Regions from separate parts of the Pseudomonas sp. F3-2 genome, predicted to be linked through region 1. Evidence: predicted binding sites of a transcription regulator. Region 1 holds the regulator's gene; the other holds the start of a gene.
The links. Region 1 encodes sigma-54, which starts transcription at its own class of promoters, with help from an activator protein. Its sites were predicted from a motif close to ANTGGCATNNANNTTGCTNT; they were not measured.
Positions count from the first base shown of each region.

Region 2: flgB (flagellar basal body rod protein FlgB) is a predicted target of sigma-54. The motif match lies at 3,439-3,458, and genes of this name have one in related genera.

Region 1 covers NZ_CP152388.1:981,697-986,971, forward strand. Annotated here, with positions in the region: gene AAGQ88_RS04475 (sensor domain-containing diguanylate cyclase) at 1-17, opposite strand, end outside; gene AAGQ88_RS04480 (HPr family phosphocarrier protein) at 382-654, opposite strand; gene rapZ (RNase adapter RapZ) at 671-1,528, opposite strand; gene ptsN (PTS IIA-like nitrogen regulatory protein PtsN) at 1,531-1,995, opposite strand; gene raiA (ribosome-associated translation inhibitor RaiA) at 2,008-2,316, opposite strand; gene AAGQ88_RS04500 (RNA polymerase factor sigma-54) at 2,394-3,887, opposite strand; gene lptB (LPS export ABC transporter ATP-binding protein) at 4,074-4,799, opposite strand; gene lptA (lipopolysaccharide transport periplasmic protein LptA) at 4,799-5,275, opposite strand, start outside.
Region 2 covers NZ_CP152388.1:4,147,973-4,153,247, reverse strand. Annotated here, with positions in the region: gene flgM (flagellar biosynthesis anti-sigma factor FlgM) at 1-302, opposite strand, end outside; gene flgA (flagellar basal body P-ring formation chaperone FlgA) at 463-1,224, opposite strand; gene AAGQ88_RS18775 (chemotaxis protein CheV) at 1,302-2,234, shown strand; gene cheR (protein-glutamate O-methyltransferase CheR) at 2,280-3,107, shown strand; gene flgB (flagellar basal body rod protein FlgB) at 3,502-3,909, shown strand; gene flgC (flagellar basal body rod protein FlgC) at 3,913-4,356, shown strand; gene flgD (flagellar hook assembly protein FlgD) at 4,372-5,067, shown strand; gene flgE (flagellar hook protein FlgE) at 5,096-5,275, shown strand, end outside.

The sequences.
Region 1 (5,275 bases):
CTGCCGAGCATCAGCATTTTTTCCGGGCCGGACCTGTTTTTGAGCCGGGGTGGACCTGTGACTGTCATCAATCCGCTCTGCCTTGGAACATCACCACCCACATCTTGATTCCTGATACGCACCGGGAATCGCCCTGGCTGGTCCGTGCCTGATCGGGAAGGCTAGCGACTCACTGTTTCGAAGCGATGGATTAAAGATACTTTGTGCGCGCCGCGCAAGTCTGAAAATTCCGTAGATATCGCGCAATTTTCTTTATTGCGTGTAAGTCGGACAGATCGGCGAAAGCGCAGAGGAGGACGGCAGGCGTTTACATGGAACAAAGCCGCCAGATCGCAGGCTTCGTTCGCCATTGGAAACTGAATCGTTAACGTGCGCTGAGGGTCACTCGCCTTCGTCGAACTTGTTGTTGATCAGTTCGATCAGGCCATCCAGCGCGGCCTGCTCCTGGTCGCCCTCGGTCGACAGATGAATGTCCGTGCCTTTGCCGGCAGCCAGCATCATGACCGCCATGATGCTTTTGCCGTCGACCATGCTTTCCGGAGTCCGGCCCACGCGGATCTGGCAGGGATATTTGCCCGCCACGCCGACGAATTTCGCTGCAGCACGGGCGTGCAGGCCCAGCTTGTTGATGATAGTGATTTGATGAGCGGGCATCGCGATGGGGATCCTTTCAGCTTAGGTCGCGGTGGCGAACCTGAACATTCTTGAGCGATTGTTGCAGGACCTGACCCAGACGTTCGGTCAGGTAGACGGAGCGGTGATGCCCGCCGGTGCAGCCAATGGCAATGGTGACGTAGGCACGGTTGCTGGCGGCGAAGCGCGGCAGCCATTTGGTAAGGTAGGCGCAGATGTCCTGGAACATCTCCTCGACATCCGGCTGGGCGGCCAGGTAGTCCGCCACTGGCTGGTCAAGCCCGGATTGTTCGCGCAGCTCGGGCTTCCAGTAAGGGTTCGGCAGGCAGCGCACGTCGAACACGAGGTCGGCGTCGACCGGCATGCCGCGTTTGAAGCCAAACGACTCGATCAGGAAGGCCGTGCCTGGCTCAGGTCTGTTCAACAGCCGCAACTTGAGCGTATCGCGCAACTGATACAGATTCAGGTGAGTGGTGTCGACGGTCAGGTCGGCGAGGTCGATGATCGGCCCCAGCAGGGTTTTCTCATCACGGATGGCTTCAGCCAGCGAGCGGGTTGCCGTACTCAGTGGGTGGCGGCGGCGGGTCTCGGAGAAACGCTTGAGCAGCGTCGACTCCTCGGCATCCAGGAACAACACGTCACACTGAATATGCCGGCTGCGCACCTCTTCGAGCATGCGCGGAAAGCGGCTCAGATGGCTGGGCAGGTTGCGTGCGTCGATCGAAACCGCGAGCAGTGGCTCAGCCAGTTCGGTGTGGATCAGCGCTCGCTCGGCCAGTTCAGGCAGCAGCCCGGCAGGCAGGTTATCGACGCAGTAGAAGCCGCTGTCTTCAAGAACATCGAGGGCCGTACTCTTGCCGGAGCCGGAGCGACCGCTGACGATGACCATGCGCATGATCAGTGACCGTTCTGAACGTGAAGCACGACGTTGTAGAGCTCATCGCTGCTCTTCGCGTTCCGCAGGCTCGCCCTGACATCTGCACGGTCAAGCATGCTGGCGATCTGGCGCAGCAGTTCGAGGTGAGCGTCGGTTGCCGCTTCCGGCACCAGCAACACGAACAGCAGATCGACGGGCGCGCCGTCGATGGCGTCGAAGTCGACCGGTTTTTCAAGATGAAGCACTGCGCTGACGGGCGAGTCGCAACCTTTCAGTCGACAGTGTGGAATGGCGATACCATTGCCGAACCCGGTCGATCCGAGCTTTTCACGGGCAATGAGGCTTTCATAGACAGTTTGCTGATCAAGTTCAGGCACCTGCTGCCCGATCATTTTGGCAATCTGTTCGAGGACGGCTTTTTTGCTGCCACCTGGCACGTTCACGAGGGAACGGCCAGGGGTCAGAATGTTTTCAAGTCGAATCATGGGTGGGGGGTATCAGCGAGCTGCCGCACCTTTGAGGATGCTTTGCTGCTTTTCCTTATGCTTGAGCAATTGTCTGTCCAGCTTGTCAGTGAGCAGGTCGATCGCCGCGTACATGTCATCATGCTCCGCATTGGCAACCACCTCTCCACCGTGGATATGCAGCGTGGCCTCGATCTTCTGTTTGAGCTTCTCGACGGCCATCGTCACTTGCACATTGGTAATCTTGTCAAAGTGCCCTTCGAGCTTTTTAAGCTTCAGCTCGACGTACTCGCGCAGGGGCTTGGTCACTTCCAGTTGGTGTCCACTGATGTTGACTTGCATACAGCTTCTCCTTCGTTGCCAGTGCATTAAGAGGCAGGCTTGGGTGCCTGCCACTGGAACGCTGTGGCTTGTGACCTTTACATCAGTCGCTTGCGTTCACTCGAAGGCGCTATCCCTAGAGATTCGCGGTATTTGGCGACTGTGCGACGGGCCACTTGAATGCCTTGTGCCTCCAGTAAACCAGCGATCTTGCTGTCACTCAACGGCTTTTTCTGATTTTCCGCGGCAACCAGTTTTTTGATGATCGCGCGGATCGCCGTGGACGAGCATTCACCGCCTTCGGAGGTGCTTACATGGCTTGAGAAGAAGTATTTCAGTTCGTAGATGCCACGCGGCGTGTGCATGAATTTCTGCGTGGTCACGCGGGAAATCGTCGATTCATGCATGCCGACCGCTTCCGCAATGTCATGCAGGACCAACGGCTTCATTGCCTCGTCGCCGTACTCGAGGAAGCCGCGCTGATGTTCAACGATCTGCGTGGCCACTTTCATCAGGGTTTCGTTGCGGCTCTGTAGGCTCTTGATGAACCAGCGGGCCTCTTGCAACTGATTGCGCATGAACGTGTTGTCGGCGCTGGTATCGGCGCGACGCACGAAGCCTGCGTATTGCGGATTGACCCGCAGGCGTGGCACGGCTTCCTGATTGAGCTCGACCAGCCAGCGTTCATTGTCCTTGCGCACGATGACATCAGGGACGACGTATTCGGCTTCGGTGGATTCGATCTGCGATCCCGGACGCGGGTTGAGGCTCTGAACCAGTTCGATCACCTGGCGCAGGTCATCTTCCTTAAGCTTCATCCGGCGCATCAGTTGCGCGTAGTCGCGGCTGCCGAGCAGGTCGATGTAATCGCTCACCAGACGCTGTGCCTCGGCCAGCCATCTGGTCTTGGCCGGCAGCTGGCGCAGCTGCAGCAGCAGGCATTCGCTCAGCGTGCGTGCGCCGATACCGGCTGGTTCGAACTGCTGGATGCGGTGCAGAACGGCTTCGATTTCGTCCAGCTCGATGTCGAGTTCCGGATCGAATGCGTCGAGCAGCTCTTCCAGCGACTCGTCCAGGTAGCCCTGAGGGTTTATGCAGTCGATGAGGGTAACGGCGATCAGGCGATCGGTGTCGGACATGGGTGCCAGATTCAGCTGCCACAATAGATGGCTTTGCAAGCTTTCGCCGACGGAGGTGCGGGTCGTGAAGTCCCACTCATCATCGTCATTGCTCGGCAGGCTGCTCGCGCTGGTTTGATAAATGTCTTCCCATGCAGTATCGACGGGCAATTCGTTGGGAATGCGCTCGCTCCACTCGCCATCGTCGAGGTTGTCGACGGTCGGAGTGGCTTCCTGATAGGTCGGCTCCTGAACGTCGGGGTTGGGCTTGTGCTCGATGTTGTCGGCCATTGGGTCAACATTATCGAAATCGTCGCCTTCTTCCTGTCGTTCGAGCATCGGATTGGACTCCAGTGCCTCCTGGATTTCCTGTTGGAGATCCAGCGTCGACAGTTGGAGTAAGCGGATGGCCTGTTGCAGCTGCGGCGTCATCGTCAGCTGCTGGCCCATTCTCAAGACTAGCGAAGGTTTCATGGCAGGGGCTTAACACCTTATTCGCCGGCGCACTGCGCGCCATCCACTACTAGGGCGCCGAGGCGCCTACTTAAGCAAATTATATGCCTGAAACCGGAGTGTTTGCCTAGAGTGTGACGACAATTAATCCGGGGTTGGCGATGAGGCGCACGTTTGCGTTCGTCTCCAGCCCCCGTCTTCACCGGGTTACAGGCGGAACTCGTGGCCGAGATACACTTCTTTAACCAACTGGTTGGCCAGGATGGTTTCAGCGTCGCCTTCTGCGATGAGTTGCCCGTCGTTGACGATGTAGGCTGTTTCGCAGATATCCAGCGTCTCACGTACGTTGTGGTCGGTGATCAGAACGCCGATGCCCTTGGCCTTGAGGTGATGAATGATCTGCTTGATGTCGCCCACGGAAATCGGGTCGACACCTGCGAACGGTTCATCCAGCAGAATGAATTTCGGCGCCGTGGCCAATGCGCGTGCGATCTCGACGCGGCGGCGCTCGCCACCCGACAGGCTCATGCCGAGGTTGTCGCGGATGTGAGTAATGTGGAATTCCTGCAGCAGGCTTTCCAGTTCCTTGCGACGTCCGGCGCGGTCGAGTTCCTTGCGGGTCTCGAGGATCGCCATGATGTTGTCCGATACCGACAGTTTGCGGAAGATCGACGCTTCCTGGGGCAGATAGCCAATACCGGCACGCGCGCGGCCGTGCATGGGTTGGTGGCTGACGTCCTGCTCGTCGATGAGCACGCGGCCCTGATCGGCCTGAACCAGGCCCACGATCATATAGAAACACGTGGTCTTGCCCGCACCGTTCGGGCCGAGAAGGCCGACGATCTGACCGCTTTCGATGGAAAGGCTGACGTCACGGACGACCTGGCGACTCTTGTAACTCTTGGCCAGGTGTTGGGCTTTCAGCGTTGCCATTACTGGGCCTTCTGCTGGTCGGTTTTCTTTTTCGGCTGGATCACCATGTCGACACGCGGACGGGCTTCGGTCACCTTGCTGCCTGTCGCGCGGCCGGCGCTGGCAAGCTTGCGGACCGTGTCATAGACGATTTTCTCGCCCTGAGTGGTGTTGTTGTCCTTGTCGATGACCTTGGCCTTGTCGATCAGCACGACGCGGTTCTGCGCTGCGTGGTACTGAATGGTGACGCCCCAGCCCTGGACGGGCTTGGTGTCGCCAGCGGTCTGCAACTGCTCGAAGTAGGCGAGGTTGCCCACCGAGGTCACGACGTCGATGTCGCCGGCAGGGGTGCGAGTGATGGTCACGGTGTTACCGGTCACCTTCATCGAGCCCTGGGTGATGATCACGTCGCCTTTGTAGGTCGCGACACCTTGCTTGTCGTCCAGCTGAGCATCGTCGGCCTGAATACGGATAGGCTGATCCTGATCGTTCGGCAG
Region 2 (5,275 bases), 2.8 Mb from region 1:
AAATTAAGCAGTTTGTTCGCAACACGGTTGCTGTCGACCTTGTAACTGCCGTCGGCGATCGCCGCCTTCAACTCAGCCACGCGGCTGCTGTTGACGACTGGCTGATCACGCAACGAATCAGTGATCTTCTGCAACTGTTGAGCTTCACTGCTCAAATGTACTGCCTCACCGCTACCGTTCACGCTCGTCGAAGTGCTCACCGCAGCCGGAGCTTCGGTTTTGCTGGCTTCTTTCGTGCCGGAGGTACGTGTCGTACCCCCAACGGCAGTGGAGCTATTCAAACGACTGAAGTCGATGACCATGATTGAAAACCTCTGGGTTCTAGGACGCTTGCCTTGGTTTCGGCCAAACCCGGAATAACTTTAGGGCCAGTGCGAAAACAGTCTCGAATAGACTTCGCATAGGACATGACGGTTCCGAGTGTAGGAAAAGCGCAAGCGTTGCGCCAGAGGTTACGACCCTTTACATAGGCACCTCGACCTGCCCGGGGGCGACGATGTTGGCCTTGATCACGCGTTGAGAATTAAGGTTTTTCACCCGTATTTGCTCGTTCAGACCGCCTGCCGACAGTGCCTCGCCAGGCATGCGCACGCTCATTGAACCACTGCGTGCGCTGATGACGACCTGATCACCCTTGCGGACCATTTGCGGCTGTTCCAGATGGACGGGCGTCAGAATCTGATCGATGACCGTTGGTCGGACAAGTTTCTGCCCGATCGCCTGATCCACCGAATCCAGGAAACCCTGACCCAGCAAGCCCACGTCGCGTTCGCGCATCGCCACATCGCCTTCGGCAACGATCGCATCGCGCTTCATCGGCCGGACCACGGTCACGACATTGCGATAAAGATGCACCTGGGCAGGCACGAACACCGTCCATGGAGCACTGCCTTCGCAACGCAGCTTGACTGTGACGCGGCCAATGGGCTGCGCAGGGCTTTCCAGGGTGGCTGTCAAATCCTTGTCGCAGTGCGGCATACGCAGGCGCGGATCCAGTTGTTTGACTTCGATTTCATAACGGCCTGCGGTTTGGCTGGTAGCCAGATAGTCTTCAACGGTGAATTCAAGAAAGCCCTGGGTGACGCCGATAAGTTGTTCAGGCAGCGTCACATTGTCCGCACGGCTCAGGCCGGCGGTGCCAAGCAGACACACGGCAGCCAGCACGCAGAAAAAGCTGCGGGTTGCAGTGGCGAGGCGTCGGGATACTGTCATTTGTCTGTTCATGATTGGGTAAATAGCAAGGCCCGTGCCGTATGCTGATCCAGCAACGCGCAATTGGTCGATTTGGGGAGGAGCAGTGCATGGCTGGTGTTTTGGATTCAGTTAACCAGCGCACTCAACTGGTAGGGCAGAACCGCCTTGAACTGTTGTTGTTCCGGCTGGACGGCAAGCAGTTGTATGGGATCAACGTGTTCAAGGTAAAAGAGGTGCTTCAGTGCCCAAAACTTACCCACATGCCCAAATCCAGTCCGATTGTGCGCGGAGTGGCAAATATTCGGGGCGGGACCATTCCCATCCTCGATCTGGCGATGGCGACCGGTTCGACAGCGCTGGGCAATATCGATAATGCGTTCGTGATCATTACCGAATACAACACCAAGATTCAGGGTTTTCTGGTGCACTCGGTCGAACGCATCGTCAACATGAACTGGGAAGACATTCATCCACCACCCAAGGGAACCGGTCGCGACCACTACCTGACGGCAGTGACGCGGATCGACAACCAGTTGGTCGAAATCATCGACGTGGAGAAAATCCTCGCCGAAGTGGCACCGGTTTCAGAAAACATTTCCGCCGGCGTCGTGACCGAAGAAGTGCAGCACAAGGCGTTGTCCCTGCGTGTGCTGACGGTCGATGACTCGTCGGTGGCGCGCAAGCAGGTCACGCGTTGCCTGCAGACCGTTGGCGTGGAAGTGACCGCGCTCAATGATGGTCGTCAGGCGCTGGAGTTTTTGCGCAAGCTGGTGGACGAAGGGAAAAAACCGGAAGAAGAATTCCTGATGATGATCTCCGACATTGAAATGCCGGAGATGGATGGCTATACCCTGACTGCCGAGATCCGCAGTGATCCGCGCATGCAGAAGCTGCACATCATCTTGCATACATCGTTGTCTGGCGTTTTCAACCAGGCAATGGTGAAGAAGGTCGGAGCGGACGATTTCCTGGCCAAGTTTCGGCCGGACGATCTGGCAGCTAGAGTGGTAGATCGTATCAGGGCGGCAGATATCAGCTGAGGAGGGAACCTCCCTCCTTGCTGTTCACATGATTTGAGAGGCGGCATGTCTACAGGTAATTTGGATTTTGAACAGTTCCGGGTCTTCCTGGAAAAAGCCTGTGGCATCTTGCTGGGTGAAAATAAACAGTACCTGGTGTCCAGTCGGCTCAACAAGTTGATGGAACAGCAGGGCATCAAGTCGCTGGGCGAGCTCATCCAGCGAATCCAGACCCAGCCGCGCAGCGGACTGCGCGAACAGGTCGTAGATGCGATGACGACCAACGAAACCCTGTGGTTTCGCGATACGTATCCGTTCGAGGTGCTCAAGAGCAAGGTCTTGCCTGAGCAGATCAAGGCGAGCCCCGGCCAGCGCCTGCGCATCTGGTCGGCGGCCTGTTCGTCGGGGCAGGAGCCGTATTCGCTGTCGATGTCGATCGATGAGTTCGAGCGCAGCAATCCGGGGCACTTGAAGTCGGGTGTGCAGATTGTCGCGACGGATCTGTCCGGGAGCATGCTGAACAACTGCAAGACGGGGGAGTACGACAGTCTGGCGATCGGGCGCGGGCTGTCGCCTGATCGTCTGCAGCGTTATTTCGATCAGAAGACGCCCGGGCGCTGGACCGTCAAGGCGCCGATCAAGAGTCGAGTGGAGTTTCGTTCGTTCAACCTGCTGGACAGTTATGCGGCGCTGGGCAAGTTCGACATTGTGTTCTGCCGTAACGTGCTGATCTACTTTTCGGCGGAGGTAAAGAAGGACATTTTGCTGCGTATTCATGCGACGCTGAAGCCGGGCGGTTATCTGTTCCTCGGCGCGTCGGAAGCGCTGAACGGTTTGCCGGACCATTATCAGATGGTGCAGTGCAGCCCCGGGATCATTTATCAGGCCAAGTGACGGGCTGCGATTTTGATTCGATGAAAACCCCGCCTGGTCGGGGTTTTTGTTTTTCTGGGTGTTGATTCTGGCGACGTCGGGGCAAATCGTCCGATGCGGCCCAGAGCAAGTGCGCTCCAGCGCCTTCGGCAGAATCAAAAGCGGTGACGCAAGTCGCTTGTGCGCTTGTTTTTGATCTTCCTGCCCTCGTCAGCCCACGCGCCACCTCAGCGGCAAAAAAACGGCACCAGCCTTGCCGCTTTCCTCGCCATCAGCGGAAATCGCTTGCCGCTTTTCTGGCATCTCCGCCATCGACATCCCCTGCAGCCCCCGAAATACGGCGCTTTGCGAATCTGGCACGGCGCTTGCTATCTCTGTGTCACGAACATCTGGTCAACCGGTAAAGGTTCCCGACATGAGCATCAGCTTTGACAACGCACTGGGCATTCACGAAAAGGCGCTGAACTTCCGCGCTCAACGTGCCGAAGTGCTGGCCAACAACATCACCAACGCCGACACGCCGAACTACAAGGCGCGCGACCTGGATTTCTCCAAGGTGTTGGCCGCTGAAAGCGACAAGGCCAACAAAGGCACCTTCGCCCTGAACATGACCAACAACCGTCATATCGAAGCCGAAGGCCTGACCGACAGCGACGCGAGCCTGCTGTACCGCACGCCGTCGCAGCCGTCGCTGGACCAGAACACCGTCGATGCTCAGGTCGAAAATGCCAACTACGCCGAAAACGCCATTGGTTTTCAGGCCAGTTTCACGTTGCTCAACAGTAAGTTCAAAGGGCTGGTATCGGCCCTGCGCGGAGAGTAATTCATGTCTCTATCCAGTGTTTTCAATATTGCCGGTAGCGGCATGAGTGCCCAGAACACTCGCCTCAACACCGTGGCCAGTAACATCGCCAACGCCGAAACCGTGTCCTCGAGTCTGGACCAGACATACCGCGCCCGTCACCCGGTGTTCGCGACGGTCTTCCAAGGCCAGGAGTCCGGCGGCAGTGCTTCGCTGTTCGAAGACCAGGTCCAGGCCGGCACCGGTGTCCAGGTTTCCGGCATCGTCGAAGACGCCTCCAACCTGGAAGCACGTTACGAGCCAAACCATCCGGCCGCCGACAAGAACGGTTACGTCTACTACCCGAACGTCAACGTCGTCAATGAAATGGCAGACATGATCTCGGCCAGCCGTTCGTTCCAGACCAACGCGGAAATCATGAACACCGCTAAAACAATGATGCAGAAAGTCCTGACCCTCGGTCAGTGATAAGGGGCTCATGCAATGACCGTTACTAACGACACCTCCAGCAGCGATTACATCAAGTCGCTGCAGACCGTCACCTCCGGCAAGGCAGGCGACAGCAGCACCGGCGCAAGCACGCTGGGCAAGGATTCGTTCCTGCAATTGCTGGTCACGCAGATGCAGAACCAGAACCCGCTCGATCCTCAGGACAACAGTGAGTTCGTGGCGCAACTGGCGCAGTTCAGCAGCCTGGAAACCATGCAGAACCTGAGCACGTCGGTTGACGCGATCGGTGGCATGTATCAGTCCTCGCAAGCGTTGCAGGCGTCTTCGCTGGTCGGCCGCTCGGTGATCGCCGACACCGGTTCGACCCACGTCGATACCACCAAAGGCATGACCGGTTCGGTCGTAGTGCCTTCGACCAGCACGGCGACCTCGGTCAACATCTACGACAGCACCGGCACCGTCGTGCGCACGATCGATCTGGGTGAGCAGAAAGCCGGCAACGCCAGCTTCACCTGGGACGGCAAGGACGAAGCAGGCCAGACACTGGCCACCGGCAATTACAGCTTCAAGGCGACCGGTAGCCTGGATGGCAAGAACACTGGCTTGAGCACTTACCTGCCTGCAACGGTGACCAGTGTCACCATGGGGACGGCAGGCAGCGCAATGACCCTCAACCTGGCCGACGGCACCAACATTGCCTTGTCCAAAGTTCAACAAATCGGAATCTAGAGCCGACTAGACGGCGCAGGAGTTAAAGATGTCTTTCAATATCGGTCTTAGTGGGCTCTACGCAGCGAACAAAAGTCTCGACGTCACGGGCAACAACATTGCCAACGTTGCGACTGTCGGCTTCAAATCTTCCCGTGCGGAGTTTGCCGACCAGTACGCGCAATCCATTCGTGGAACTTCCGGTGGCACCAACGTTGGCAGCGGTGTT